DNA from 4 places in the Arthrobacter sp. CP30 genome. Region 3 is predicted to be linked to each of the others. Evidence: riboswitches for the same ligand, from Rfam matches in the RefSeq annotation. Region 3 holds a riboswitch; each other region holds the start of a gene.

Region 1 (7,233 bases), on a different contig from region 3:
CGACGGCTGCACCGCCGTCGCCATCACGGTGTCGGGCAGCGAGGAGCACGCCTCCTGTGCCACGTTCATCGACACGTCCATCAGCGGCGGGCTGCCGAAGATGCTCGCGCACGTCGGCGCCTGCCAGCGCTCCGAGTGCAGCTTCAACCACGATCTCCTCTGCAGCGCGCCGGCCGTGAAAGTGGGTCCGGGTGCCGAGGCCGCTGACTGCCTCACCTACACGCACGCCTGACCGGCTGAGGCGGTCGACAACGGCCGCCACACGGAGAAGGACCGGACGACAGTCCGGTCCTTCTCCGTGTTCGCCTCGTCGCGAGCTCTCAGATCTCGACGCGTCCCTCGCCGGTCTCGAAGGTCACGGACATGATGCCGGGGGTGCCGTTCGGTGCGATCCACTGCACCTGGACGCCGTCGAGCGTCTCCTCGACCGCAGTGCCGAGCCACTCGGTGACGCGCTCGGAGGACCCCGCGATGGTCAGGCAGTCGAGCTTGACCGACGCCGGGCGTGCCTTGGACGGGTGGAGTTCCTCGGTGCCCTCGTCCCAGCGGAGGAGGTAGGGGACCTGCGGGTCCGCGATGAGGCCCTTGATGCCGATCTGCTGCCAGGTCAGTTCCTGGCCGTCCGGGAACTTGCGGTTCCCTGGGACGGCGCTGCGGCCGAGGCGTTCCTCGAACGGGCCCAGGTCGTCGACAGCGACGCACCAGCCCATCCAGCCTCCGCCGGCCTCGGAGCGGGCGCGGACGGCCTGGCCGAAGGGCGCCTTGTCCGACGCCGGGTGGTTCAGCACCTCCACGACCTCGAGGTACTGGCTGTTGGCCAGCGGGAAGATCATGTTGCGGGTGCCGAAACGCGGGTGCACACCGCCCTTCACGGGCTCCATGCCGAGCCGGGCCGAGATCCGGTCGGCGGTCGCGGCAAGTCCATCGGGTTCACAGGCATAAGAGACGTGGTCCAGGCGCATGCGGTTATTTTGGCACTAAGTGATGCACCTCTCGACTTAGGGCCGCCTTACCCGTGGACAGCGCCCACCGGCCCCGTCGGAGCGCCGTCCGAGGCGGCGGCGGAGCGCAGAGCCGGTGGGTCGCATGCCGGCGCGAGGCACCGCCGGGAACCGGAGGGGCACCTCGGGCGACGTTCCGTGCCGGCTTCACGGAGGGTCACACGGGTTGCCGGACACGCTCCCATACGTTTTCATGGATGCAGGTCATGAGTGCCAGCACTAAGCCCCGGCTTGCTGGCCGGCAACCCTCCAACCGCGGTGGGGTGCCCCGGGTGAGGACCAGGTCCGGCGCGGGTTCGGCGTCGTTCAAGCGCGGGCTCCTGCGGGGCCCGGTCTCCCGGAGCCGGAACTGTCGGCGGGAGCATCGGAGATCGCAGGGCCCCTACCGACAGGGAGCACCATGTCCAACGATTGGTCTTTCGAGACACGCCAGATCCACGCCGGCCAGGTGCCGGACGCAGCCACGGGGTCCCGGGCCCTCCCCATCTACCAGACCTCCTCCTTCGTGTTCCCGAGCGCCGAGAGTGCGGCGAACAGGTTCTCGCTGACCGAGCTCGCGCCTATCTACACCCGGATCGGCAATCCGACGCAGGAGGCCGTGGAGACCCGGATCGCGAGCCTGGAGGGTGGCGTCGGTGCGCTGCTGCTCGCCTCGGGCCAGGCCGCCGGGACCTTCGCGGTGCTGAACATCGCCGAGGCGGGGGACCACATTGTCGCCAGCCCGAGCCTCTACGGGGGTACGTACAACCTGTTCAGGCACACGCTGAAGAAATTCGGGATCGAGACCACGTTCGTGGAGGACCCGGACGATCTCGAGCAGTGGCGTGCGGCGGTCCGCCCGAACACCAAGCTCTTCTTCGGCGAAGTGGTCTCCAATCCCCGCCAGGACGTCCTCGATCTGGAGGGCATCAGCGGTGTCGCCCACGAGCACGGGCTCCCGATGATCGTAGACAACACGCTCTCCACCCCGTATCTCATCCGGCCCATCGAGTGGGGCGCGGATATCGTGGTCCACTCGGCCACGAAATACCTGGGCGGGCACGGCACCGCGATCGCGGGCGTGATCGTGGACTCCGGGAACTTCGACTTCGCCCGGTACCCGGAGCGGTTCCCCGGCTTCAACACGCCGGACGAGAGCTACCACGGACTCGTCTACGCGCGTGACCTCGGTGTCGGAAGCCCGCTCGGCGCCAACCTCGCCTACATCCTCAAGGCACGGGTGCAGCTCCTGCGCGATCTCGGCGCCGCGGTCTCTCCGTTCAACGCCTTCCTGATCGCGCAGGGCCTCGAGACGCTCAGCCTCAGGGTGGAGCGGCATGTGCAGAACGCCCAGGCCGTCGCCGAGTGGCTGGAGGCGCACGACGACGTCGAGCGGGTCTCCTACGCGGGCCTGCCGTCCAGCCCCTGGTACGAGCGCGGCCGGAAGTACGGGCGCATCGGCACGGGGGCGATCGTGAGCTTCGACATCGCCGGGGGGCTCGAGGCGGGCAAGCGCTTCGTCGACGGTCTCGAACTGCACTCGCACGTGGCGAACGTGGGGGATGTGCGGTCGCTCGTCATCCACCCCGCATCCACCACCCACAGCCAGCTCGGCGCGGAGGCGCAGCTCACGGCGGGCGTCCGGCCGGGCCTCGTCCGCCTGTCCGTGGGACTCGAGAACATCACCGACATCCTCGCCGACCTCGACGCCGGCTTCCGAGCGGCCAAAGGAGCCTGACCCTTCGTGACCACCTACCCTTCCGCTCCGCTGCACCAGGGGAACGACGCCGGCCCCTCGGGGGACGGGTTCCTGCGCGTCGCCCCGATCGGCCCCCTGGCCCTCGAGACCGGGGGCGCGCTGCCGGACGTGCAGCTCGCCTTCGAGACGTGGGGGGAGCTGGATGCGGAGGCATCGAACGCGGTGCTGGTGCAGCACGCCCTCACGGGCAGCTCGCACGTCGCACGCGGTGCGTCGGAGGAGGAGGGCTGGTGGGATGCGCTCGTGGGCCCCGGGCGGACGGTGGACACGGACCGCTTCTTCGTGGTGTCGATCAACATGGTGGGCGGCTGCTACGGCTCGACGGGGCCGGCCAGCCTGGCGCCCGACGGCGCCCCCTGGGGCTCCCGTTTCCCGTTCGTCACCATCCGGGACGGGGTGCGGGCGGAGGCGTTGCTCGCCGACCAGCTCGGCATCCACCGCTGGCACTCGGTCCTCGGCGGATCCATGGGCGGCGCGCGTGCCCTGGAGTGGGCCCTGATGTACCCGGACCGCGTGGAGCGATGCGCCGTCATCGCCTGCACAGCCGCCAGTTCGGCCGAACAGATAGCGTTCGCCCAGGCGCAGCTGCAGGCGATCCGCCTGGATCCCGCCTACCGCGGCGGCGACTACTACGACGGTCCGCATCCGGATGCGGGCCTCGGGCTGGCGCGCCGCATCGCCCACATCACCTACCGCTCGGAAGGGGAGTTCGAGACACGCTTCGGCCGGACCGAGCAGGATGCCGAGCAACCCCTCGGTGCGGTGGTGCCCGCCGACCGTGGGCGGTACCAGGTGGAGAGTTACCTCGACCACCAGGCCGAGAAGCTGGTGGACCGGTTCGATGCCAACAGCTACGTGATCCTGACGGAGGCGCTCATGAGCCACGACGCCGGCCGCGCCCGGGGGAGCCTCGACGCCGCCCTCGCTGCCGCGCCGGCACAGTTCTTCGTCGCGTCGGTCGACTCCGACCGGCTGTACGTCCCCGGGCAGTCCCATCGCCTGGCGGCGGGGCTGCCCGGGGAGGTGCCCGTCCACACGATCACCTCACCGGTGGGCCACGATGCCTTCCTCACGGAGATCCACCAACTCGACGCGCAGTTGCGCGATGCCTTCTACGCGAAGTAGAAGTTTCGTGGCGGCTGCTGTTGGGTTTCTCCGGGCCTGCCCCTAGGCTGGGAGCTAAGCCTGCTTATCGATTGCCGGCAGGCAAGCCCGGGACCCTGTCCCGCGCGCACCACACCGACGGATGAAGAGGAGCTGTTCATGGAACTGAGCACCATTGGCTGGAACCAGGAAGCACGCGACAAGATCCTGCTCGACGCCGACCGGGCGCTGCAGGGCGCGGTGAAGGAGGCGGCGGAGACCATGGACGGCAAGTCCCGCGACGAGGTCTACGAGTTCCTCTTCGAGAAGCTCAAGCCGCAGTTCGTCGACTTCAAGCCGGGGCCCGATCTCAGCGCCTGCGCGGACGCGGTCGCCAACGGCGAGGTCGCGCTCGAGAGCTGACTCCAGGGCGTCGCCCTCGGCGCCCTCAAGACACCGGTGATGACCGGTCGGCTGCCCGCCGACCGGTCATCGTCGTCTCCGGGACGCTGGGAAGGGTCGTCCCTGGGACGCGGTGAAGGGTCGCGTCCGGGACGCGGGACGGCTCGCCTCCGGGACGCCGGGAACACTGGTCCCCGGGCCAACGAGCGAGGGGCGGCGGACGGCCCCGCGTGCCGCGGCGGACGGCGAGCTAGTCCGCGGCGCCCGGTGGCATGCCCGGTCCGAAGATCGGTGCCGGTTCGAGCCGCTTGGCGGTGACGCCGTCTCCCGAGGACTGGTGCCGCAGGCGGCGCAGGACCCACGGCACGAAGTACTCGCGTGCCCACACGAGGTCCTCCGCGCGTGCGGCCCGCCAGGTGCGAGCCGGCAGCTCCTTGGGCTGCAGCGGCTCGAGGGTGTGCCTCACCGCGAGGGTGTCGAGGACCATCGCGGCGATGGTGTGGTGGCCGAGCGGCGAGAAGTGCAGCCTGTCCGTGGACCACATCTGCGGATCGAGCAGCTGCCGGAGCGCCCACATGTCCGCGATGACCGCCTCGTGCCGCGTCGCGATGGTGCGCAGGTTCTCGTTGTAGATCGCGGTCTTGGAGCGGATGCTCCCGAGGACGGTCTCGCGCACGTCCGGCCCCGTGAACAGCACCACGGTCGTCCCCGAACCGGCGAGGGTCCCGACGACGTCGTCGAGCTTGGCCGCGAGCAGATCGGGATCGCCGCCCGGACGCAGCAGGTCGTTGCCGCCTGCCGAGATGGTGACGAGGTCGGGACGCAGGGTGATCGCGGCGTCGACCTGCTGGTCGACGATCTGCTGGAGGAGGCGCCCGCGCACGGCGAGGTTCGCGTAGGCGAAGTTCGACTGGCCGCGCGCCAGTTCCTCGGCGACGCGGTCCGCCCAGCCGCGGTTACCGCCGACGCTGGCCGGGTTCGGATCGCCGATCCCCTCGGTGAAGGAGTCACCGAGTGCCACGTAGCGATGCCACGGGTGCGGCTCGGAGTTGAGGGTGGGGTCGATCATCGGGCCGTTCGGGATGGGCTGGGCGTTGCTCTGCGGGGGACCCCCGGTGTTCGCTGCACTCACCGCACCATTGTGACCGCTGCCGGCCGCCGGACACCAGCCATCCGGAGTGCAGGGAGTCATCGCCCCGTGACAGGATGGACGGCATGACTGAATCCGCCTCCGGCACCGCCGCGCCCGAGCCACGCTCTTGGGAGCCGGTGGTCCTCTGGTCCAGGCCCGAGTCCGAGCGCGCAGGTACGCCCCTGCTCGTCCTGTTCCACGGCTACATGGCCGACGAGGAGGACCTCATGGGCCTGACGGACCACCTGCCCGGTGAGTTCACCGTGGCCTCCGTCCGGGCGCCGCTGGCCGTGGGCCCCGGCTACTCGTGGTTCCCCCTGGCCCGTGATGCCGACTACTCCGTGGAGCGCGTTGTCGCTGGTGTCGGTGCTGTCTCGGAGTGGCTCGACACCGTACGCGACGTGCATACCAGCGTCAGCATCCTCGGGTTCTCGCAGGGGATGGCGGTGGCGACCTCGCTCCTGCGGCACCGACCCGCGGACTTCACCTGCGTCGTCGGGCTCTCCGGCTTCACCGTCCCCTCGGAGGGTCATGCGTTCTTCCGGGACGAGGACGCCGCTGCGACCCCCACGCCGTTCTTCTGGGGGCGCGACCAGGAGGACCAGGTCATCACTGCGGAGATGATCGAGGTCACCCACGCCTGGCTGACCACCCACACGAAACTGACGAAGATCCTCTACTCGAACATGTTCCACAGCATCAACGTGCAGGAGCTGGCCCATGTCCGCGAGTTCCTCGCGATGACGGTGCTCGGGAAGCGCTGACGCCGGATCCGGACGCGGCGGGAGGACCACCGTGGACGACCCGGCGGCGACGGATGCGCCGAAGCCGCGCGGTGCGGACCACCCGCGTCGGGGAACCGTCAGCCGCGGGTGAGCCGCACCGTCTCGCCGTTGACGCTGATGGTGTCACCCGGGTGGAGCTGGCGTCCGCGCCGTTCCTCGATCTCCCCGTTCACGTGCACCAGCCCGTTGTCGATGAGGGTCTTCGCCTCCACGCCGTCCTCCGCGAGGGAGGCGAGCTTCAGCAGCTGCCCCAGGCGGATCATGTCATCCCGGATGGGCAGTTCTGTGCTGGAGTCGTCGGTCATGCGTCCATCATGCCGGATGCCGCCGGACTAGGCTGTACGGGTGTCCGACGCGCCTCTGCTCCCTCCCTCCGTCAGCTTTCCGCTCGCCCTCGCCGCGGGACTCGCGGTACCCGTCCAGGGCCGGATCAACGGTGCGCTCGGTACCGCCCTGGGGGACGGTATCGCCGCCGCCCTGATCAGTTTCGGCACGGGCCTGGTGGTGATGATCGTCATCACCCTGGCGCTGCCGTCCGCACGCGCCGGTGCGCTGCAGATCCTCCCCTCGGTGCGTGAGCGCCGGTTCCCGCCCTTCTACATCGCCGCCGGTGCGATCGGTGCGTTCTTCGTCTTCACGCAGTCCCTGACCATCGGCTTGATCGGCGTCGCCCTGTTCACCGTGGCCGCCGTGATGGGCCAGTCGCTGAGCGGACTCCTGGTGGACCGGGCCGGGATCGGGCCGGGTGGGAAGCGGGCCGTCACCGCCATGCGCGTCATCGGCGTCGTCCTGACCGTCCTCTCCGTCGTCTGGGCCGTCTCGCCGCGGTTCGGGGGAGCCGGCGAGGTCTCCAGCTGGCTCCTGCCCGTCCTGCTGCCCGTCGCCGGAGGCGTGCTGCTCAGCTTCCAGCAGGCCATGAACGGCACGGCGTCCCTGCACTACGGCACGCCCCTCGCCGCGACCCTCATGAACTTCATCGCCGGGACGGCGGTCCTGCTGGCGGCCTGGCTGGTCAAGCTCGTGATCGCCGGACCGGGGAACCCCCTGCCCTCCGAGTGGTGGTACTACCTCGGCGGACCCATGGGGTGCATT
Region 2 (7,233 bases), on a different contig from region 3:
CTGGCGCTGGCCGCCCGAGAGGTCGAGCGGACGGGACCGTGCGCGGTCCGCCGGCAGGTCCACGAGCTCGAGGAGGTCGAGGACGCGGGCGGCCCGGGCCCTGCGCGGAACCCCTGCCGCGGCGACGGCTTGACCGATGACCTGCCGCACGGTCCTGCGCGGGTCGAAGGACTGCAGGGGATCCTGGTAGATCATCTGCACGGAGCGCCGAGCAGCGGTGTCGCGAGCCGCGCGGTGCTCGTGCCAGGTACGTCCGTGGACCAGCACGGAGCCCGCGTCGGGCTGCTCGACCCCGAGGACGATCCGGGCGACGGTGCTCTTTCCCGAACCGGACTCGCCGACGATCCCGAGGGTCGTCCCCCGTTCGAGGGTGAAGGAGACGTCCTGCACCGCGGTGCGCGTGGTGCGGGACGGTCCGGGATAGGCCTTCCGGAGCCCGGCGACCGTCAGGATCGGGGCGTCGCCGGCCGGGGACCGGCGGGCGGACCCGCGGAGGTCACGCACCGCCGGGGCGGGCGCGTCCGACGGTGGCCGGTCCGGTGTCCCCGCGGCGGCGGCGGACGAAGGCGCGGTGAGGCGGCGACCCCGGGACGCGCGGGACGGTACGGCCGCCAGCAGTCCCTGCGTGTAGGGGTGGCGGGGATCCTGCAGGACGGCTTCGACCGAACCCTCCTCGACGATCTCCCCGTCCCGCATGACCGCCACGCGATCGGCGAGGTCGGCGACGACGGCGAGGTCATGGCTCACCACGAGCATGCCGGTCCGTGATCCCTTGAGGCCGCCGAGGAGCCGGAGGACCTGCGCCGCGATCGTCGCGTCCAGCGCCGTCGTCGGTTCGTCCGCGATGAGGAGGGCCGGGTCCGCTGCGATGGCGGAGGCGATGAGCGCCCGCTGCCGCAGACCACCGGACAGCTCGTGCGGGTACTGGTCCGCGCGCAGCTCGGGATCCGGCACGCCCACGGAGGCCAGGAGCTCCGCGACGCGACGCCGTCGTCCTGGCCGGTCCAGCTCGGAGTGGAGCCGCAGGACCTCACCGACCTCGGCGCCGATGGTCCGGAGCGGATCGAGGGAGGACAGTGCGTCCTGCAGGACGAACCCGGCGCGGCGCCCGCGGACGCGGGACCACTGCCGTTCGGACCACTGCCCGGCATTCACCCCGCCGAACCGCTGGACGTCGGACCGGACCACTGCGGACGGACCGGTCAGGCCCACGAGGGTGCGGGCGGTGACCGATTTCCCGGATCCCGATTCACCCACGAGGGCCAGGCACTCACCGGGCCGGACGGACAGGCTGACGCCGCGCACCACCTCGCGGCGCCGGGCGCCGTGCCCGAAGGCGACGGTCAGGTTGTGGAGCTCGACGAGGGGGGACACGGGGGACACGGGGGACACGGGGAGCGAGGTCATGGGAGTCTTCCTTCGGACCGCCGGCGCAGCTCGCGCCCGACGACGGTGATGGACAGGACGGTGGCGACGAGGAAGGCCGCGGGGAGCGTGATCAGCCAGGGTGCGTTGGAGATGAAGTTGCGCCCGGCCGAGAGCATGGCACCCCATTCGGGCGCGGGGGGAGGGGTGCCGAGCCCGAGGAAGCTGAGGGAGGCACCCGCTCCGATGGCGGACCCGACGCCGATCGTCGCCAGCACCAGGACCGGCTTGATGACGTTCGGCAGGATGTGCGCGAGGAGTATGCGCCAGCCGGGCAGCCCCAGGGTACGCGCCGCCTCGACGTACCCGGAGCGGCGGACCAGGTGGGTCTGCGCACGGGTGATCCTCGCGTAGTAGGCGATGCTGCCGGCGCCGATCGCCAGGATGGCGTTCCCCGTCCCGCCGCCGATGATGCCGATCACCACGAGCGCCAGGAGGATCTCCGGGATGGCGAGGGTCACGTCGAGCACCCGCATGACCGATGCCTCGACGAGCCGCCCGTTCAGGCCGGCCAGCAGGCCGATCGCGGTGCCGCCGACCACCCCGATCGCGGTCGCGCCGAGACCGATCGAGAGCGATGTCGCTGCACCGTGGATGATCCGCGTGTAGGCGTCGGCGCCGGAGTCGTCCGTGCCGAACCACGCCTGCGGGCCGGGTGCCTCGAAACTCCTCGCCGGCTCGACGGCGTAGGGATCGCCGGGAGCGACCAGTCCGGGAACGAGGCTCGCCGCGGCGAGCCACAGGAGGAACGCGGAGGCCAGGACGAGCCCCGGGCGGAAACCGGGCCGTCGTCGTGCCGCTCGTGCGTGCGGCCTCGGCTCCGCGGGCGTAGGGAGTGTACCGGTCGGGGCGGCCTGCACCGCGACCGGCGCGAGCGTGCGGTCGGTGATGCTCATGCGGTCACCACTTTCGGGTCGATGAGGGTGTACAGGAGGTCGATGACGAGGTTCACCACGACGTAGACCGCGGCAGCGAGGAGCACGATCCCGATGATGACGGGGAGGTCCTTGTTGTACACGGACGCCAGGGTGAGGGAGCCGATCCCTTGCCGGCTGAACAGCGTCTCCACGACCACGGAACCGCCGAGCAGTGCCGCGACCACGAAGCCGGACATCGTCAGCACGGGGATGATGGCGTGCCGCAGGGCGTGGCGGACGCGGACGGCGAGATCCCGCAGGCCCCGGGACCGTGCCGTGAGGATGAAGGGCTGCTCCAGCACGTCCTCGAGTTCGTTGCGGAGGACCTGCGACAGTGTGCCGAAGACGGCCAGGGCCAGGGTGAGGGCAGGCAGGACGAGCGCGGCCGGCCCCTGGTTGCCGCCGATGGGGAGCCAGTGGAGCGTGAAGGAGAAGACGATCAGGAGGGCGAACCCGATGATGAAGGTGGGGGTCGCAGCGAGGACCACCTCGATCCCGGAGACGATCCCGCGGATCCACGGGGCGCGCTGCGCCGAGAGGATCGCCACCGCGAACGTGAGGGGCAGCGCGAGGGCGACGGCGGCGGCGGACAGGGCCGCCGTCGCCCCGATCTGCTGTCCGATGGCCTCGGACACGGGGATGCGCAGCCGATAGGACTGCCCGAGGTCACCCTGCAGCAGGTTGCCCAGGTAGCTGCCGTACTGCACGACGAACGGCTGGTCGAGCAGATAGTCGGCGCGGACCTGGGCGAGGGCCTCCGGGGTGGGCCGGGCGTCCGGCCCACCGAGGATCAGCAGGGCGGTGTCCCCCGGCACCAGATGGATCGCGAGGAAGGTAAGGGAGGCCGCGCCCCACAGGACGCCGACCCCGATCAGCAGGCGGGTGACGACGCGGCGGAGGACGGCCACCTACTCCGCCTTCCAGGCGTAGGTGACGACGGGCACGGGATGCGAGGTGTCCACGGCGACGCCCTGCACCGTCCTCGAGTAGGCGAACTGGCTCGGATTCTCGTAGAGCGGCACCCCGGGAACGATCTCCAGCAGGCGGTGCTGGGCTTTCGCGTAGGCCTCCGCCGCTTCCGGCCCGTCATCGGACTCCCGCGCGGTGGCCAGCAGCGCGTCCAGGGCGGGGTCATCCACCGAGGAGGAGTTCTGGCCGATCCGTTCACCCGTGATCTCCGAGGAGTGGTACCGGATGAAGAGGACATCGGTGGTGTTGGTGTGCCACACGCCGGCCAGGGCGTCGTAATCGCCGGCGTAGCGGAGTTCCGTGAGCTGGGCCTGGGGTACCTGGATGATCCGCAGATCGAACCCCACCTTCCGCGCCTCACCCTGCAGCTGCACGAGCAGGGGACTGGGCGTCGAGCTCTCGACGGTCGGCACCTCGACGGTGAGCCGCGCGCCGTCCCTGGTGCGGAAGCCATCTGCGTCCCGCCCCGTCCAGCCGGCCTCGTCGAGGAGCGCGTCCGCTCGTGCCGGATCGTAGGTCAGCACGCCCTCGACGGTCGGATCGTAGTACTTGCTCTCCTTCGAGAGGAAACTGTCGATCGGTGTGTAGGTGCCGAACCCGAGGCTCTCGGTCACCGCTTCGGTGTCGACGGCAGCGGCGAAGGCCTGGCGGACGGCGAGATCGTCGAACGGAGCGCGCGCCAGGTTGAAGCCGAGCACGTAGGGACTGCCCGTCCTCGGCAGGTTCTCGTACACGAAGTTCGGGTCCGCCTGCACCGCTGCCGCGTTCTGGGGTGCCAGGTTCTCGGTGAGGTCGTACTGTCCCGAGACCAGGGACTGGTGCCGGATCACCGGTTCCGCGACGAGGGTGACCTCGACGCCGTCGAGGTGGGCCGCGCCCTCACCCTCGAGCCACGCGGGCGCCCAGTCGTAGTCCTCCCGCTTCGCGTAGCTGATGCTCTGCCCGGGCCGGTAGTCCTCCACGGTGAACGGGCCGGTGCCGATGGGATTCTGGCAGAGGGTCTCCGGGGACTCGGTGATGGCCTTGCCCGAGTTCATGCCGAGCCAGGACTGCGCGAGTGTGTAGAGGAACGGCGTGTAGGGGTAGGCGAGGTGTGCTTCGAAGGTGTACTCGTCCACGACCGTCCCGTCCACGTACGGGGCGATGTAGGCGGCGGCCAGGGGCGACTTGGTGGCCGGGTCCCGCATGTGCTCCAGGTTCTGTCCGAAGACCTCCGCGTTCCAGGGTGACCCGTCGCTGAACGTGACACCTTCGCGCAGGCGGAAGGTGTACGTCCTGCCGTCCTCGGAGATCTCCCAGGACTCGGCGAGGTACGGCGCGATCTCCCCGTCCTCGTCCAGGGTCACGACGTTGTCGTAGATGAGACGCCCGAGGAACTGCTGCTGCGTGGCCGAGATACCGTGCCCGTCGAGGCAGCCGGGCTCTGCGGAGATGGAGACGTCGAGGATGCCACCGGACACCGGCTCGGTGCCTGCCGGCGCGGTGGATCCCGTGGGTCCGGCGCATCCGGCGAGGACGACGATCAGGGTGACGGCGCCGAGGGCCGTCCGTGACAGCGGCGTGCGGAAGGGTAGGGCGGAGGTGAATGCACCGGATGAATTCCGGGCAGGATGGATCGACATTTCAGGCATGGTGAATTCCCTCGGGAAAAAGGACGCATTCGAGCGAAGGGCGTCCGGAGAAAGGTGCAAGCAGTCCCTCGTCAGCAGCGCAGGGCGCGACGTCGGGACAGGGAGAGAAATGCTAGGGGAGTGCTGGACAGCTCACGGCGAAGCCCTTTCGGAGTGCTCTTGCCCGCACCGGTCCGGCGCATGCGCCGGGGTGGAGGCCGCTTCGTCATCCGAACCACCCAGGAACATGGGGTTGGTGCGCGGTCCAGTCGGAGCTTTCCGACCGCGTCTCTTGAAGCTGTCCCAACTATAAGCAGAGTGCTGATGGCTTGGGGAAACAAAAGAAGTAATGTGACGCGAAGATTCGATCATCTATCGAAAGTGCAGGGAATTCGGCGAAGGCGCCTTCGAGGTGTCCAGAAGGACACGCCGCAATTCCCTGCACTCCGGAAAGGCGCGCACGTGAGAATCCCCGGCGGTGCCGCTCATCGTCACCGACAGCGCGTCGCGGATCCCGCGCAGGCCTAGGAGATCTGCAGACCGCCATTGATGTCGTAGGTGGCCGCGGTGATGTAGCCGGCGTCGGGTCCCACCAGGAAGCAGATCAGCGCGGCGATGTCATCGACGGTGCCCACACGTCCCATCAGGATGTCCCTGGACCATGCCGCAGCCGTGAGGTGCGGTGACGATCCTCGGACGACGCGGACGACGCGGACGGAGCAGATCGTGCTTCGTCGACGACCGGACCGTACGGTCAGGCGTGTGCGCCGACTGCCCTGGGGGGTCGTGCGTCCCCGGTGCATCCGGCAGCGCGCATGGTGTCCTCCTGGTCATGACGGACGCCACAAAATGAATGGCGTTCATTATTTCTGGATCACTGTAGAGGACGTGACTGATCCGGCACAAGCCCTTCGGCAAGAGACGGCCGATGTCCTGCTCGCCATGGGCATCACGAAGGGCACTCCGGCCGTCGAGAGAAAGACAGCGCCGTCGACACCTGTGAGGAGCTCGCCGGGAATGGAGCGGCAGGAGCGGATTCTATGAGCCCGCTGCAGACCCGCTGTCATTCGACGTGGAGTCGGCGCAGCCTGGACGAGGGGTGATCGTCGAAGCTAGTTGACATAATGTAGATTATCGGCAAATTACCAGTCCCTCTGGAAGGGGCCATCCGGTTCCTGAAGGTCTTGCCCGCACCGGTGCGAGAACTGCGGGCCGCGGCATCATCGGTCGTTGACCGTCAGCTCTGGAAGCGCCACGGATGATCTACCGAAGCTGATCGAGAAGTGCAGATGTCAGGGTCGCGCTCAGGCCGGGCGGAACATCCACGTCCGCGCCCAGCGCCTGCAGGGCGCGGCTGAGGTAGTTACGGGCGGCCGCCGCAAGAGCGATCTCCACGATCTCCGGGTCCGTGAACCCCTCGGCGCGCAGGGCGAGTGCGTCGGCGTCGGTCATCGACGCCGACGCGGTGCTCATCTTCTCGGCGAAGACCATCATCGCCACCTCAGGAGACGACAGGCCCGCCGTGCGGTAGTCCCGGGCAAGGGCCGTCAGTTCCTCCTCGCCGATGTAGGGCAACGCCTTCCGGCCGTGCGCGAGCCGACAATGCCTGTTTCCGATGCCCAGGGCCGCAGCGAGCGTCACCAACTCGTATCGCCGGGGGTCCATCGACCCGGCGATCGCGCTGATCAGTCCCTCCCACGCACGGTAGGCGGGAGGATGCAGCGCAAGGACCTTGGTGTGCGCCGCGACGTAGCCGAGGGAGTCGGCATCCTCGCCATAGATGGCGGCGATCTCGCCCGTCGCCTCGCTCTCGGACACCTGCTCGAGAATGCTCACTGTCGGACCTCCTGCAGTACGTCGGGCCTCCAGCATCAGGCGTCGGAGAACGGCAGGCCAGAGCAGGCGGCACCGGTGAACGCTTCCCGCGCCGTCGCGGACTCCCCGATCAAGGTCGGGCGGGTTGCCAGGCGGAGAGGTCGAGGACCCGGTCCGCACGGTCACGGGTCGCAGCGACGAGGTCGGCATTGGGTTCATCGACGCGGCGCACCCATTCCTCAGCGGCCGCGGGCGTCTTGCCGAACAGGACGTGGCGGGCGATGAGCCGCGCACGGCGTACGTCGGGGTCGATGTCGATGAACCAGACTTCGTCGAGGCGGTCCCGAGCCTCCCGCCAGCCGGGGGCATCGAGCAGCAGGTAGTTCCCCTCGGTGACGATCAGGGTCGACGACGGCGGCACCGGCAGGGCGTTCGCCAGGGGCTGCTCGAGGGCGCGCTCGAAAGCCGGCGCGTACACGACGTGGTCCGGTCGTTCG
Region 3 (7,233 bases):
GTACGGCGAGAAGAACCCCGCGGCGTGGTTCACCAAGGCCCGCGAACTCGGACGCGCCGCAGATCTCGAAGCAGCAGCACTGCGGGTCGCCCTCGCGCACCGGTCCGGACTCCCCCGGAACACCTTCCTCACGGTCAATGTCTCGCCGGACCTCCTCTCCTCGCCCGCGATCCGCTCCGTCTGGGAGGCGAGCGGGAACCTCGCCGGGCTGATCGTCGAGCTCACGGAACACTCCGCCATCGAGTCCTACGCCGCACTAAGGCCGGACCTCGACCTCCTGAAGGAACGCGGCGCACTGATCGCGGTGGACGACGCCGGCTCCGGGTACGCGGGGCTGCAGCACCTCCTCGCCCTCCGCCCCTCCTTCATCAAGATCGACCGGGACTTCATCAGCAACATCCACCACGACGAGGCGCGCCGTGCCCTCGTCGACATGCTGGGGTCCTTCGCCGACAGGATCGACGCCTGGATCATCGCCGAGGGCGTGGAGCAGGTGGAGGAACTGGACGTGCTGGCGTCCCTCGGCGTCCCGCTCATGCAGGGCTATCTGCTCGGCCGCCCTGCCCTGCCCTGGGTCGGTCTCGACGAGGGCATGGCGCGGCACCTCGCGACACGCTCCGGCACCGGCCGCGCTCCCGCCATCCGGGCGATCACCGAGACCGCCCTCACGGTGCGGGACCTCACGGAAGCGGGGGCGGCCTTCGCCACCCAGCCCCTGCTCGCGGAGGTGGTCCTCTTGCCGCCGGACGCCCGGTGTCCGTCCTCACCCGGGAGGACACCGTGGCCGGCGCGGTGCCGCCGGGGATGTGCGTGAACATCCACACACCCATCCGCGAAGCCCTCGCCCGCTGTATCACCCGCGACGAGCCGTCGCGCTTCGGTCCGGTCATGGCCACCGACGACGCCGGTCGCTTCGCGGGACTCGTCCGGCTGGAACGGCTCATCACCGCGCTCACGGACGAGCCGGCCGTCGCCGACGGGTCGACGAGCGGGGGATGCGCCGTCGCCAGCGATGCTCCTTGAGGGGAAAAAGACCTGCATGCGAGCGGGAGCACCGGGTTGCCCGGCCAGAGTGGAAGGACGCAACCGAAGACCTGGACCTGTCCGCGTCCTGACGTTGACTACATCGAAGCGCGTGCGCGGACGTGGGGTTCCGCCCTCCGGGAGTCAAGAAGGCTTCCAGGGGGCGATCTCGACGACCCTCCGGCACAGGCGCCCTGATCGAGGCGCCGATCGCAAGCGCTTCCAGCCCGCGTTGCGCAACTTCCCAGCTTCATGGCCGAGGGTGAGACTGAAAGGCAACGACGCGAGGGAGACATCATGAGTTCGGGCCACCTTGAACGGGTCGTCGCTGCGGCACGCTCCAGCCGCTCCCACACCACCATCGAGGGCCTGCACCCCGACACCGGTGCCCTGTCCCTGACGGAGCTGCAGGTGGCCGCGGCGTCGGCCGTCAGCAGCGGGGAGCCCCTGGCTGTCGTCGCCGCCATGGCGGACCTCCCCTCGCTCGCGGTCCTGGACGCCGTCGACGCACTGCAGCCCGGGTCCCACTGACCGCTGCGGATCGGGCCGGCGCCGGTCCGTGCCGCCGGCCAGGGACTAGGGTCGATGCATGAACGCCCTCCAGCCGACCGTCCTCCGCGGCAACGGGGTCATCCTCGAACCCCTCGCTCCGGACCACCATGACGGACTGGTCGACGCCGCCCGGGACGGACGCCTCTGGGAGCTGTGGTACACCTCGGTCCCCGAACCCGAGGACATGAGGCAGGAGATCGAGCGACGCCTCACCCTGCAGGACTCCGGATCCATGATCCCGTTCACCGCGCGGACCGTCGAAACGGACGGGCCGGGCCGGATCATCGGGATGACCACCTACATGAACATCGATCGGGACACGCCCCGCGTCGAGATCGGCTCCACCTGGAACGCCGCCTCGGCGCACCGCACGGGCACCAACACCGAGTCCAAGTACCTCCTGCTGCGCCACGCCTTCGAGGTGTTCGGGTGTCCCGCCGTCGAGTTCCGCACCCACTGGCTGAACCGCCAGTCCCGTGAGGCCATCACCCGCCTCGGCGCGAAGCAGGACGGCGTCCTCAGGAGCCACACCCGTGCGCGGAACGGCGAGCTGCGCGACACCGTCGTCTACTCGATCCTCGCCCACGAGTGGCCGATGGTGCGGGACGGCCTCCTGTTCAGGATGGGTCGGCGCTCGTCCTGACGGCCGGCCGGACGCCCTCGTCGCCTACGCTGTCAGGCATGACTGTTCTGGTGTTCCTCGACCCGGCCCACGACGACGGCACCGTGGCCGACGCCTCCCGTCCCCAGCTCATGGCCACCGATCTCGGCGCCACCCGGGGGGACGGCATCTTCGAGTCGATGCTGGCCGTCGGCGGGACACCGCGCAAGGAACAGGCCCATCTCGATCGGTTGGCGGCGTCGGCCGCCGCACTGGACCTGACCGTGCCCGGGGCCGGCGCCTGGAGCCGCGCGATCCGCACGGGTCTCCGCGAGTTCGCGGCGGCCGAGCCCGACCGCACGCACGCCGTCGTGAAGCTGATCGCGACGCGCGGCGTCGAGGGTGCGGGCAGCGCGACCGCCTGGGTACAGGTGTCCCCCGTCCCGGCGTCGACACTGGAGCAGCGGGCGACAGGGCTCCGGGTGCTGTTCCTCGAGCGCGGGTACGACAGCACCGTCGCCCAGCGCGCGCCCTGGCTGCTCATGGGGGCCAAGACGCTCTCCTATGCCGTCAACATGGCGGCCGTGCGCTATGCCAGGGCGCACGGTGCCGACGACGTCATCTTCACGTCCTCCGACGGCAAGGTCCTCGAGGGCCCCACGTCCACGGTGCTGCTCGCCTACGACCGCGACGGGCGGAAGACCCTGCTCACCCCGCAGCTCGAGAGCGGCATCCTGGCCGGCACGTCACAGAGCGCGCTCTTCGCCGCGGCGAAGGAGCAGGGCTGGGAGCTGGGCTACGGACCGCTCGAGCCGCACCACCTGCTCGAGGCCGACGCCGTGTGGCTCATCTCGAGCATCCGGCTCCTCGCGCCCGTCCTCTCCCTCGACGGCCAGGACCTCCGGACGTCGACGGCCCTGACGGCCGAATTGACCGAGCTCGTCGACCGATTCGTGTAATCCTCGCCACAATCGGGCCCGAAAGGGCCGAATGCGACGTCGATCGTGGCTTTTCACCGGCCGGCGTTTTGACCCGGCCCTCCCTGCTGGCCTAGCGTTTTCCTGAAATCAAGAGTTCCAGCCCACGGCCCTGGCCGGCTGGACAGCAACCCTCTCCCGTAGTGGGGTGCTCCAGGTGAAGATTCGGCCGCCGGGACAAGTCCCCCGGATGGCAAGTACGGCGTCGTGCGGTCCAGCACCGGAAAATCCCGGGTCCCCCGTTCCGCATCTGCGCGCACAGCCCAGAACAGCGAGCGTGTCACCCAGCAGCAAGCAGCCCTTCCTCCTGCCGCCCCGCGGCGTCCCCGACACTCCATCCTCCGCGCCCGCCAGCGGGCGCAGCTTCGACGAAGGACCCCCATGACCATCTCCCGCAAGCTCCTCGCGGCCCTCACCGTCCCCCTGCTCGCTCTCACCGTCTCCTGCGGCAGCTCCTCGAGCGAGCCCACCGAGAGCACCGACGCGCTGGCCGGCAGCGACCAGCAGTCGCTCGACCAGTACACCACCGAGGACACCACGCCGATCGACGAGATCGACACGTCCGGGCTCGGCCTCATCACCGACGGCACCCTGCGCGTCGGTACGCTCTCGGACGCACCGCCGAACATCTTCCTCGAGGACGGTGTGTTCACCGGCTACGACAACGAACTGCTGCGTGCCATCGGCGAGAAGCTCGACCTCGAGGTCGAATTCGCGTCCACCGACTTCTCCGCCCTCCTCGCGCAGGTCCAGAACAAGCAGTTCGACGTCGGATCCTCCTCGATCTCGACGACGGCGGCCCGCCGCGAGAACGTCGGCTTCACCAACGGCTACGACTTCGGCTACATGGCCGTCGTCACGAAGGACGGCTCCTCCGTCACGGGCTTCGACTCCCTCTCGGAGAGCACCCGCATCGGCGTGGTCCAGGGCACGGTGCAGGACGACTACGTCTCCAACACCCTGGGTCTCGAGCCGGTCCGCTTCCCTGACTACAACACCGTCTACGCGAACGTGAAGAACGGTCAGGTCGACGCCTGGGTCGCCCCCTCCCAGCAGGCCACCGGCCAGGTGAAGGAGGGTGACGGCACGACGATCGCCGAGACCATCATCAACACGGAGAACTTCACCGCGTACGCCGTCAACAGCGACAACAAGGCGCTGATCGACGCGCTCAACGCGGGCCTCGACGCCGTGATCGCCGACGGCACGTGGACCGAGCTCACCCAGGAGTGGTACCCGGACCGCGAGCTCCCCTCCGACTGGAAGCCCGGCAGCAAAGCCGCGGTCGTGAAGTAGCCGGTCCTGCATGGATGCCTTCGAACAACTCGGTAAGACGTTCTTCGACTGGGAGGCGATGGCCGCCGTCCTGCCGGACCTCCTGACCGTCGGACTGCCCAACACCCTCCTGCTCGCGCTGGCCTCGGGCGTCATCGGCACGATCGTCGGCATGATCCTCGCCATCATGGGGATCTCCCGCAACCGCGTGCTCCGGTGGATCGCCCGCATCTACACGGACATCTTCCGCGGCCTCCCCGCCGTCGTGATCATCCTGCTCATCGGCCTGGGACTCGGTCCGATCCTCCGGCAGCTCACGGGCAGCACGAGCCCCTATCCGCTGGGCATCCTCGCGCTCTCGCTGATCGCGTCGGCGTACATCGGCGAGATCTTCCGCTCGGGCATCCAGAGCGTGGAGAAGGGCCAGCTCGAGGCCACCCGGGCGCTGGGCTTCAGCTACGGCTCGTCCATGCGGCTCGTGGTCATCCCCCAGGGCGTCAGACGCGTGCTGCCGGCCCTGGTGAACCAGTTCATCGCGCTCATCAAGGAGTCCTCGCTCATCTACTTCATCGGCCTCGTCGCCAGTGAACGGGAGCTCTTCCGGGTGGGCAACGATGCCGCGAGCAACACGGGCAACCTGTCGCCGCTCATCGCGGCCGGAGTCCTGTACCTGTGCCTGACCATCCCGCTCACGCACCTGGTGAACTTCATCGACCACCGGCTGCGCGTCGGGCGGAAGCAGAAGCCCGAGCTGGAGGACCTCACCACCATGAGCGAAGGAGCACGGGCATGAAGGCCATCGAGTCGGGCACGCTGACCGGACGGGGCCTGCACCTCTCCTTCGGCTCGAACCACGTGCTGCGCGGTATCGACCTGCACGTGGAGCGGGGCACCACGGCGTCCGTGATCGGCCCGTCGGGGTCCGGCAAGTCCACGCTGCTGCGCGTCCTGAACCGCCTCATCGAGCCGGACCAGGGGGACATCCTCCTGGACGGGCGCTCCGTCCTGAAGGACAACCCGGACGAGCTGCGCCGCCGCATCGGGATGGTGTTCCAGCAGTTCAACCTGTTCCCGCACAAGACGGTGCTGGAGAACGTCACGCTGGCCCTGCGCAAGCTGCGCGGGATGTCGGCGGACGAGGCGCGCCGGAAGGGCCTCGCCCAACTGGACCTCGTGGGCCTGAAGCACAAGGCCGATGCCCGGCCGGGCAACCTGTCCGGCGGGCAGCAGCAGCGCGTGGCGATCGCCCGTGCCCTGGCGATGGATCCCGAGGTGATGTTCTTCGACGAGGCGACCTCGGCCCTCGACCCCGAGCTGGTCAAGGGGGTGCTGGCCCTCATGGCGGATCTCGCGTCGGCGGGCATGACCATGGTCGTGGTCACGCACGAGATGGGGTTCTCCCGGAACGTCTCCGACACGGTGACGTTCATGGACGCCGGCGTCGTCGTCGAGTCCGGTCCGCCGGCGGCGATCTTCGACGATCCGCGGACGGCCCGCCTGCGATCGTTCCTCTCGGACGTCCTCTAGCCGGACCGCCGGCACGGACGATGCGCCCACAGGGGGCCCGCCACGGCGGGCCCCCTGTGGGCGTCTGCCCCGGCCGTCATCCCGGCGCGTTCCTCCCGACGGCGTCAGGACAGGATGAAGTTCCAGGTCCCCGCGAGGACGGCCGCGGTGACCGCACCGGCCGCGATGAGGAGCCCGACGGCCGCGACGACGGCGTCGAGCGCCGAGAACGAGCTCTCCCGGGCCCAGGTGCGTGTCCCGCCACCGAAGCCGCGGGCCTCCATGGCCGTCGCGAGGCGGGTGGCGCGCCGGATCGCCTGCACGATCAGCCCGAAGGACTGCCCGAGGAGGTTGCGGGTGCGCGCGCCGACGGACCCGCCCGATCCCACACCGCGCGCGTGGCGGGCCAGCCCGAGCGCCTCCCACTGCTCCACCAACAGACCCGCGAGCCTCAGCGACGCGAGCCCGCCGAGCACGAAGCGGTGCGGCAGGTGCAGCTTCTGCGCGAGGGCGTCGGCGAGGTCGGTGGGGTCGGTGGTGAGCAGGACGAAGATCCCCGGCAGCGCGAGCGCGAGCCCGCGGAGTCCGACGGCGATCCCCGACGCGACGGAGTCCTCGGTGAACAGGAACGGCCCCACGTCGAGCACCACCCCACCGGTCTTGTCGGCCAGCAGTGCCGTGCCGTAGGCGCCGATCAGGGCGGCGACCAGCAGCGGCCAGATCCGGCGTGCCAGTGCCAGGACGCTGATGCCGAGCAGGGGCATGAGCACCAGTTCGCAGGTGAGGACCACAGCCGCGCTGACCCAGTCGATGCTCGCCATCAGGGCGAGCGTGATGACGGTGGCAGCGAACAGCTTGGACACCGGGTTGGCCCGCAGGAGCGTCGTCCCGGTCAGGACCGGTGTCAGGTAGTCGGTGCTCATCGGTGCACCAGGGTCCCCGCACCGCCGGAGACGTGCAGGGTCGCTCCGCCCAGTGCGTCGATGAACTCGGCGTCGTGGGTGACGGAGAGCACGGCCACACCGTCGTCGACCAGTTCGCGGAGCAGGGTGACGAGCTCGGCCCAGGTCAGGGCGTCCTGTCCGAAGGTCGGCTCGTCGAGGATCAGGATCCGCGGCGCGGTGGCGAGCATCGTCGCCACGGACAGGCGGCGCTTCTCGCCACCGGAGAGCGTGAAGGGGTTGGCCTGCAGGAGGTGCGTGAGGCGGAGGCGCTCGGCGAGTTCCGCGATGCGTCCAGGAGCCTGCGCGCCGCCCACCCTGGCCGGGCCGACGGCGAGCTCCTCCCCCACGCTCGCGG
Region 4 (7,233 bases), on a different contig from region 3:
GCGGGTCATGCCGACGCGGACGATGGCGCCCCGGCCCACGCAGGCGACACCCTAACGGAGGACAGCGCCGCAGCGCCGGCCGGTTAGGACGTGATCTGCCGCTTCGAGGAGATGACTCCGGTGTTGAAGCCCGCGAGGTTGAGTCCGCCGTGGAAGCGCGCGTGCTCGATCTTCATGCAGCGGTCCATCACGACGTCCAGGCCCGCCGCCTCCGCGGAACGCGCCACGTCCTCGTGCCAGGAGCCGAGCTGCAGCCACAGCGTCTTCGCTCCGACGTCGAGGGTCTCCTCCAGCACGGACGGCAGGTCGTCGTGCTTCCGGAACACGTCGACCACGTCGGGGACCTCGGGGAGATCCTTGAGCGACGCATAGGCGGGCTGCCCGAGGATCCGGCCGGCCACCGGATTGACGAAGTACAGGCGGTAGGGCGAGGACGACTGCAGGTAGGTCGCCACGAAGTAGGACGCCCGCGACGGCTTGTCGGAGGCGCCGACGATCGCGACGGACCGGGCGCTCCGGAGCAGGGCGAGCCGCTCGGGCGCCGAGGGCCCCTCCCACGTGCGAGGTGCTGCTTCCGTGCCGCTCATGCTCCCACTCCCACTGCGCGCGTCGCCGACGCGTCGTCGTCGTTCCCGCCCGCCGCTTCCTGCGGGAGGTCGTCGAAGGCCTCGTCCGTCGCATCGACCGCGAGGGCGAGTGCCTGGTCGATGTCCCACAGGATGTCGGCCAGGTCCTCCAGGCCCACGGAGATGCGGACGAGGTCCTCGGGAACGCCCGCCGCGACCAGCTGTTCGGTGGAGAGCTGCTGGTGCGTCGTCGAGCCCGGGTGGATCACGAGCGTCCGGGAGTCGCCGACGTTCGCGAGGTGCGAGGCGAGCTGCAGCGACTCGATGAACTTCTGGCCCGCTTTCCGCCCGCCCCGGATGCCGAAGCTGAACACGGACCCCGGCCCCTGCGGGAGGTAGGTCCTCGCGCGCTCATGGTGCGGGTGGGTGGGCAGGCCTGCGTAGTTGACGTACTCCACGCGGGGATCGGCCTGGAGCCACTGCGCCACGGCGAGGGCGTTCTCGAGGTGCTCGTCGAGGCGCTGGGCGAGCGTCTCGACGCCCTGCAGGAGCTGGAAGGCCGACGTCGGCGAGAGGGACGGGCCGATGTCGCGGAGCTGCTCGGTGCGGAGCTTGGTGAGGAACCCGTACTCACCGAAGTTCGCCCACCACTGGATGTTGCCGTAGGAGGGCACCGGCTCGGTCATCATGGGGAACTTGCCGTTGCCCCAGTCGAACCGGCCGCTCTCGACGATCACGCCGCCGAGGGTGGTGCCGTGGCCGCCGATGAACTTGGTGGCCGAGTGGATGACGATGTCGGCGCCGTGCTCGATGGGCCGCACGAGGTAGGGGGTGCTCAGTGTGGAGTCGACGATGAAGGGGATGCCGGCGTCGTGCGCCACCTTCGCGAGTCCCGCGAGGTCGGAGATCTCACCGGACGGGTTCGCGATCACCTCGGCGTAGACGGCCTTCGTGTTCTCGCGGATGGCCGCTGCGTAGTCCGCCGGGTCGGTCCCCGGCACGAAGGTGGTCTCGATGCCGAAGCGGCGCAGCGTGACGTCGAGCTGGGTCACGGTCCCGCCGTACAACTGGGAGGCCGCGACGATGTGATCGCCCGCCTGGCACAGGGCCGCGAAGGTGATGAACTCGGCACTCATGCCCGACGCCGTCGCCACTGCGCCGATCCCGCCCTCGAGGGAGGCGATGCGCTCCTCGAAGGCCGCGACGGTGGGGTTGCCGATGCGCGAGTAGATGTTGCCGTACTTCTGCAGCGCGAAGAGGTTCGCGGCGTCGTTCGTGTCCTTGAACACGAAGGACGTGGTCTGGTAGATCGGGACGGCCCGCGCGCCGTGCGTCGCGTCGGGGGTTCCGCCGGCGTGGAGAGCACGCGTGCGGAAACCGAAGGAACGTTCTGCCATCAGACACCTGCCTTGCTGGGATGGGTTCCGGTGAGGGTCTCGTCCGGATCGAAGTCGACGCCGGCCCTGCGGGCCGCATCCGCCTCGAGCTCGCGCACGATCGGGAGGATGTCCGTCCCGAAGGCGGCGACCTCCTCCTGGAAGTGCAGGTAGCAGGTCAGGAAGAGGTTGACGCCGATCTTCTTGTACTCGACGATCCGCTCGGCGATCTGCTCCGGAGTGCCGATCAGCTGCGTCCGGAAGCCGTCGTTGTACTGGATGAGGTCCTCGAAGGAGGAATCGGCCCACATGCCCTTGCCGTCCTTCGTGGAGGCGCCCGCTTCCTGCACGGCGTCGCGGAAGCCCTCGACCGCGGGACGGTGGGCCTTGGCCACGATCTCACGGAGCGTGTCACGCGCCTCCTTCTCGGAGTCGCGGGCGATGACGAAGCCGTTCAGCCCGTACCGGGGACGGCGCCCGGCGGCGGTGGCCGAGGCCTGCACCCCGGCGATGTTCTCCCTGAACCCGTCGAGGTCCTTCCCGTTCGAGAAGTACCAGTCGGCGACCCGGCCGGCAGTGGCCTGCGCCGCCGTCGAATTGCCGCCGAAGAAGACTTCCGGGTGCGGGCGGCCGGGGACGTCGACGGGCGGGGGGCTCAGTGTGAAGTCCGTGATGTCGTAGTACTTCCCCGACTGGCTGTAGCCCTGTTCGGTCCACAGGCCCCTGAGCACGCGGATGAACTCCTCCGTGCGGACATAGCGCTCGTCGTGCTCGAGCCACTCGAGGCCGAAGTTCACGAACTCGTCCTTCAGCCAGCCGGAGACGATGTTCACGGCCGCGCGGCCGTTCGAGATGTGGTCGGCCGTGATGATGAACTTGGCCAGCACGCCCGGGTGCCACATCCCGGGGTGGACGGCGGCGATCACCTTGAGTCTCTCGGTCGCGGCGAGGAGGGCGAGCGAGAAGCTCGTGGCCTCGTGCTGCTTGTCCGCGCCGTAGGAGGCGGCGTACCGCGTCTGTGACAGGGCGTACTCGAAACCGGCGTCCTCCGCGATCCGGGCGAGCTTGCGGTTGTAGTCGAAGTCCCAGCTGGTGCGCTGCTCGATGGTCGAGACCACGAGACCACCACTGACGTTGGGGACCCAGTAGGCGAACTTCAGGGGAGTGGACAGGTCGGCGACGCTCATGACTTCCTCCATCGTTCTGGCAGTAGCACCCTACTGTCCCCGTGGTGCACGGGGGCCAGGGTTGCTGCGGCGTCAATGAGCCAGATCTCTCGGCCGCTCGGGATGGTCAAGCACGAGTGTGACATCGGGGTCGCGACAATCCAAACAATGTGTCGCTCTGCGTGGTGCCGGATGTCAGGGCGGAGTCCTGGTCCGTACGCCTAGGGTTGGTGCATGGATCACGGCGGAACCGAGGAGTGGAGGGCTGCTACGCGCGAGCAGGAGCGCCTCCTGTGGAACACCCTGTGCTGGGTCGGTGCCGTCCTCACGCTCGTCCTGGCCGGCAGCATCGTGGCGGCATCGAGTATCGGCGGGACATCCGTCGGAGTGTGGTTCTTCGTGCAGCAGTGCGGCCTGCTGATCCTCAGCGCGACGGGGACCGTGCTCGCCTTCCGCCGGTGGCGTTCCGCGGGATCGCGCCGGGAGCGCGCGCTGCAGGGCGATCGGTGACCGGCGGGAAGGGCAGGATACGCCCCGTTACAGAAATGTGACAAACGCCCGGAGCGCTGGGTACTCTCAGTCGGTGCTCCCGTCCACGTGGGGCGCTCCCGCACGGATTGCCGAGCCCTGCCGCCGATCGGGATACGTCCGCATACACCGAAGGCAGGGACGGGGGAACCATCAGTTCCACCGGACGCGCAGGATCCCTGCACGCGTCCTCGGGGTTAAGTCGCACCGCACCGCCCACCGGCGGTGCCCGCGGCCGGGTGACTCCCATCCGAACCCGACAGCTCACCCCGCAGGCATGGGAGAGGTATAGAACCATGTCACGAATCACTTCACCGGCACGCCACCGCGCGGACGTCGACGGAAACCTCGCGCTGCAGGGCCTGTCCCGCGCCGCGAAGAGCGGAGCCACCGCCGTGGGCCGCCCGGTCGCCATCGTCGCCGTGACGTCGGGCCTCGCCCTCAGCGCCGTCGGCACCGCACACGCCGGCACCTACACCGCCGAGGGCACGACGGCTCCGACCGCCGCGGTCGCCCCCGCTGCCGCAGCAAGCGCCGCGGGCACCGCTTACACCGTCGCCGCCGGCGACACCCTGGGTGCCATCTCGGCCCGCTACGGCGTCGAGCTCACCACGGTCCTGACCGCCAACGGCCTCTCGCTCGCATCGGTCATCTTCCCCGGACAGACGATCGTCATCCCCGCCGCCGGTGCTGCTGTCGCGGCGCCGGCCCAGACGGTGTCCGCCCCGGTCGCCGCAGCACCAGCTGCTCCTGCCGTCCAGCAGGCCGCCGCAATCGCTCCGGCTCCGGCCGTGTCCACGGAAGCCGGATCGGGTGTCTACCTGGCCTCGGCAGCGATCACCCCGGTCGCCGCCGAGACCGCTCCCTCGGGCAACGCCGCGGGCGCCATCCTCGGCTCCGCCCGGGCGCAGCTCGCTGCCGGTGCCGTGCAGGACTGCACCGTGCTGGTCGAGAAGGCCCTGCGCGCGGCAGGTATCTCCGTCGGAGACCTCGGCCCCTCGCAGTTCTTCCAGTTCGGCGCCCAGGTGTCCACCCCCGCTCCCGGTGACCTCGTCATCACGGGCGGCCACGTGGCCGTCTACGTCGGCGGTGGCCAGGTCATCAGCAGCGGCATGAACGGCATCAACGCCACCATGCAGCACCCTCTCTCGGATCTTCCGGGAGCATCCTTCGTCCGGGTGGGCTAATACCGGACGGACCACGCACGGGAGACGGCAGGCGCTTGGACGGGGCGCCTGCCGTCTCCTTCGTTTAACCGCGGGGCAGACCTGCCGGAGTAGCGCCTCGGACGCTGAGGCGGAGGACGTCCTGGATCCCGGGGATGCACCCCTCGTTCTGCAGGGATGTCGTGTCCCCCAGCTCCGTGCCCTCGAAGAGCTGCGTGAGCAGGCGCCGCATGATCTTGCCGGAGCGCGTCTTCGGCACGTCCTTGACGACCACGACGGCCGAGGGGCGTGCGATCGGGCCGATCGCCTCGGCGACCTGGGCCCGCAGCGTCCCGGAGACGTCGATCGACGGATCGGTACCGGTGGCCAGCACCACGAAGGCCGCGATGGCATGGCCCGTCACCGGATGGGCGATCGGGCACACGCCCGCCTCGACGACGAGCGGGTGGGCGACGAGGGCCGACTCGATCTCGATCGTCGACAGCCGGTGACCGGACACGTTGATCACGTCGTCCACGCGCCCGAGGATCCAGGTGTCGCCGTCGTCGTCGTACCGCGCGCCGTCGCCGGCGAGGAACCAGCCCTCGGCAGCGAACATCCGCCAGTAGGAGTCGAGGTAGCGCTGGGGATCGCCCCAGACGGTCCGGGCCATCGCGGGGCCGTGACGGTCGACGACGATCAGGCCCTGCTCGCCCGCCGGCACCGCCGCGCCGTGCCGGTCGACGATCCGCGTGGAGACCCCCGGCAGGGCCCGCGCCGCGCAGCCCGGCTTGAACGAGGAGTCCGTGGGGCTGGGGGAGAGGATCGTGGCGCCGGTCTCGGACTGCCACCACGTGTCGACGACGGGGAGCTCGTCGCGGCCGAGGTTCCGGCGGAACCAGCGCCAGGCTTCGGGGTTCACGGCCTCGCCGACCGTCCCGAGGACGCGGAGGCTCGAGAGGTCCCAGGTGGACGGGACACCGTCCGGGAACCAGCCCATGAGGGAACGGACCAGGGTGGGCGCCGTGTAGTAGCTCGTCACGCCGTAGCGTTCGATGATCTCGAAGTGGCGGCCGGGGTGGGGCGTGTCGGGTGTGCCTTCGAAGATCACCTGCGTGGCGCCGTTGGAGAGCGGACCGTAGATCTCGTAGGTGTGTGCCGTCACCCAGGCGAGATCGGCGGTGCACCAGTGCACGTCGTCGTCGCGCTGCGCCGGATCGGGGTGGCTGAACAGGTGCTCGAAGCTCCACGACGCCTGCGTGAGGTAACCGCCCGCGGTGTGGACCAGACCCTTCGGCCTGCCCGTGGTCCCCGAGGTGTACATGATGAACAGGGGCGTCTCGGCGTCGAACGCCTCCGGCTCGTGGTCGCTGGGTGCGGCGTCGACGGCGTCGTGCCACCAGACGTCGCGGCCGTCCGTCCACGGGACGTCCGAGCCGGTGCGCCGGATCACGAGGACGTGCTCGATGCTGCTGCTGCCCGCCACGGCGGCGTCCGCGTTCGCCTTGACCGGCACGGCCGTTCCGCGGCGGTACTGGCCGTCCGTGGTGACGAGGAGTCTGGCTCCGGTGTCCTCCACGCGGAAGCGCAGCGCCTCGGCGGAGAACCCGCCGAAGACGAGCGAGTGGACCGCGCCGATCCGCGCGCACGCGAGGGTGATGACGACGGTCTCGACGAGGACCGGGAGATACACGACCACGCGGTCGCCCTTCCCGATCCCGAGGGCGAGCAGCGCATTCGCCGCACGGCACACCTCGTCCTGCAGGTCCGCGTAGGTCACCGTCCGGCGGTCACCGGGTTCACCCTCGAAGTGCAGGGCCACGCGGTCCCCGCGACCGGCACGGACATGCCGGTCCACGCAGTTGACGGCGACGTTCAGGGTTCCGCCGGCGAACCATTCGATGACGGGGACGCTCAGCGTCCCGTCCGCCCGGGGCTCTGCCTTCGCGAAGGAGTGCAGTGTGTCCCAGGGTCCGGTCCATTCGAGCCGGGCCGCCTGCTCGGCCCAGAAGGCCAGGCGCGCCGCCTCGTCCTGCGCGGGTGCCGCGGCGTGCGTCGTCGTGCCTAGGCCCACCGGCGCACCGCCCAGCGCTCGGCGATCCCGAGCAGGGCGTCCGTGGTCTTGCCGATGATCGCCAGCAGGATGATGGCGAGGAGGATGCGGTCCACGCGCCCGTTCTGCTGGGAGTCGACGAGCAGGAACCCGAGCCCCATCGACGAGGCGATGAGCTCCGCCGCGACGAGGAACAGCCACGACTGGGCGAGCGCCAGCCGCAGGCCGGAGAACAGGGCGGGCACGACGGCGGGGAGCTGCACCGTGGTCAGCAGGCGCAGGCCGTTGACCCCGAAGGCCCGGGCCGCCTCGACGAGGTTCCGGTCCACGTGGCGCAGTCCGAGGTAGAGCGTCGTGAAGACGGGGAAGAAGGCGCCGATGGTGATCAGGGTGACCTTC

What was found. Region 3 has a riboswitch for S-adenosylmethionine ahead of ACTIMO_RS00705 (ABC transporter substrate-binding protein). Riboswitches for the same ligand answer to the same signal wherever they lie in the genome.
Region 1: it holds a riboswitch for S-adenosylmethionine, as region 3 does, so the genes downstream of both, ACTIMO_RS11315 (bifunctional o-acetylhomoserine/o-acetylserine sulfhydrylase) here and ACTIMO_RS00705 (ABC transporter substrate-binding protein) in region 3, are expected to answer to the same signal.
Region 2: it holds a riboswitch for S-adenosylmethionine, as region 3 does, so the genes downstream of both, ACTIMO_RS11955 (ABC transporter substrate-binding protein) here and ACTIMO_RS00705 (ABC transporter substrate-binding protein) in region 3, are expected to answer to the same signal.
Region 4: it holds a riboswitch for S-adenosylmethionine, as region 3 does, so the genes downstream of both, sfnG (dimethylsulfone monooxygenase SfnG) here and ACTIMO_RS00705 (ABC transporter substrate-binding protein) in region 3, are expected to answer to the same signal.

What each region holds. Positions count from the first base shown of each region.
Region 1 covers NZ_JBQEMM010000007.1:147,848-155,080, reverse strand. The annotation lists gene ACTIMO_RS11325 (DUF1540 domain-containing protein) at 1-232, shown strand, start outside; gene ACTIMO_RS11320 (VOC family protein) at 321-962, opposite strand; SAM riboswitch class IV at 1,204-1,320, shown strand; gene ACTIMO_RS11315 (bifunctional o-acetylhomoserine/o-acetylserine sulfhydrylase) at 1,402-2,718, shown strand; gene metX (homoserine O-acetyltransferase MetX) at 2,725-3,864, shown strand; gene ACTIMO_RS11305 (hypothetical protein) at 4,003-4,245, shown strand; gene ACTIMO_RS11300 (SGNH/GDSL hydrolase family protein) at 4,475-5,293, opposite strand; gene ACTIMO_RS11295 (alpha/beta hydrolase) at 5,440-6,120, shown strand; gene ACTIMO_RS11290 (RNA-binding S4 domain-containing protein) at 6,219-6,446, opposite strand; gene ACTIMO_RS11285 (DMT family transporter) at 6,487-7,233, shown strand, end outside.
Region 2 covers NZ_JBQEMM010000008.1:106,074-113,306, forward strand. The annotation lists gene ACTIMO_RS11940 (dipeptide ABC transporter ATP-binding protein) at 1-1,407, opposite strand, end outside; gene ACTIMO_RS11945 (ABC transporter permease) at 1,404-2,321, opposite strand; gene ACTIMO_RS11950 (ABC transporter permease) at 2,318-3,250, opposite strand; gene ACTIMO_RS11955 (ABC transporter substrate-binding protein) at 3,251-4,942, opposite strand; SAM riboswitch class IV at 5,093-5,219, opposite strand; partial or broken gene ACTIMO_RS11960 (SDR family oxidoreductase) at 5,446-5,589, opposite strand; gene ACTIMO_RS11965 (carboxymuconolactone decarboxylase family protein) at 6,185-6,757, opposite strand; gene ACTIMO_RS11970 (nucleoside/nucleotide kinase family protein) at 6,867-7,233, opposite strand, start outside.
Region 3 covers NZ_JBQEMM010000001.1:153,519-160,751, forward strand. The annotation lists gene ACTIMO_RS00680 (EAL domain-containing protein) at 1-814, shown strand, start outside; gene ACTIMO_RS00685 (hypothetical protein) at 811-1,023, shown strand; gene ACTIMO_RS00690 (hypothetical protein) at 1,321-1,554, shown strand; gene ACTIMO_RS00695 (GNAT family N-acetyltransferase) at 1,613-2,218, shown strand; gene ACTIMO_RS00700 (aminodeoxychorismate lyase) at 2,257-3,135, shown strand; SAM riboswitch class IV at 3,242-3,359, shown strand; gene ACTIMO_RS00705 (ABC transporter substrate-binding protein) at 3,535-4,449, shown strand; gene ACTIMO_RS00710 (amino acid ABC transporter permease) at 4,460-5,221, shown strand; gene ACTIMO_RS00715 (amino acid ABC transporter ATP-binding protein) at 5,218-5,955, shown strand; gene ACTIMO_RS00720 (energy-coupling factor transporter transmembrane component T family protein) at 6,060-6,857, opposite strand; gene ACTIMO_RS00725 (ABC transporter ATP-binding protein) at 6,854-7,233, opposite strand, start outside.
Region 4 covers NZ_JBQEMM010000002.1:333,669-340,901, forward strand. The annotation lists gene ACTIMO_RS04935 (hypothetical protein) at 1-87, shown strand, start outside; gene ACTIMO_RS04940 (CoA-binding protein) at 84-587, opposite strand; gene ACTIMO_RS04945 (O-acetylhomoserine aminocarboxypropyltransferase/cysteine synthase family protein) at 584-1,963, opposite strand; gene sfnG (dimethylsulfone monooxygenase SfnG) at 1,963-3,141, opposite strand; SAM riboswitch class I at 3,135-3,238, opposite strand; gene ACTIMO_RS04955 (hypothetical protein) at 3,343-3,618, shown strand; cyclic di-AMP (ydaO/yuaA leader) riboswitch at 3,754-3,929, shown strand; gene ACTIMO_RS04960 (C40 family peptidase) at 3,933-4,823, shown strand; gene acs (acetate--CoA ligase) at 4,888-6,855, opposite strand; gene ACTIMO_RS04970 (ABC transporter permease) at 6,846-7,233, opposite strand, start outside.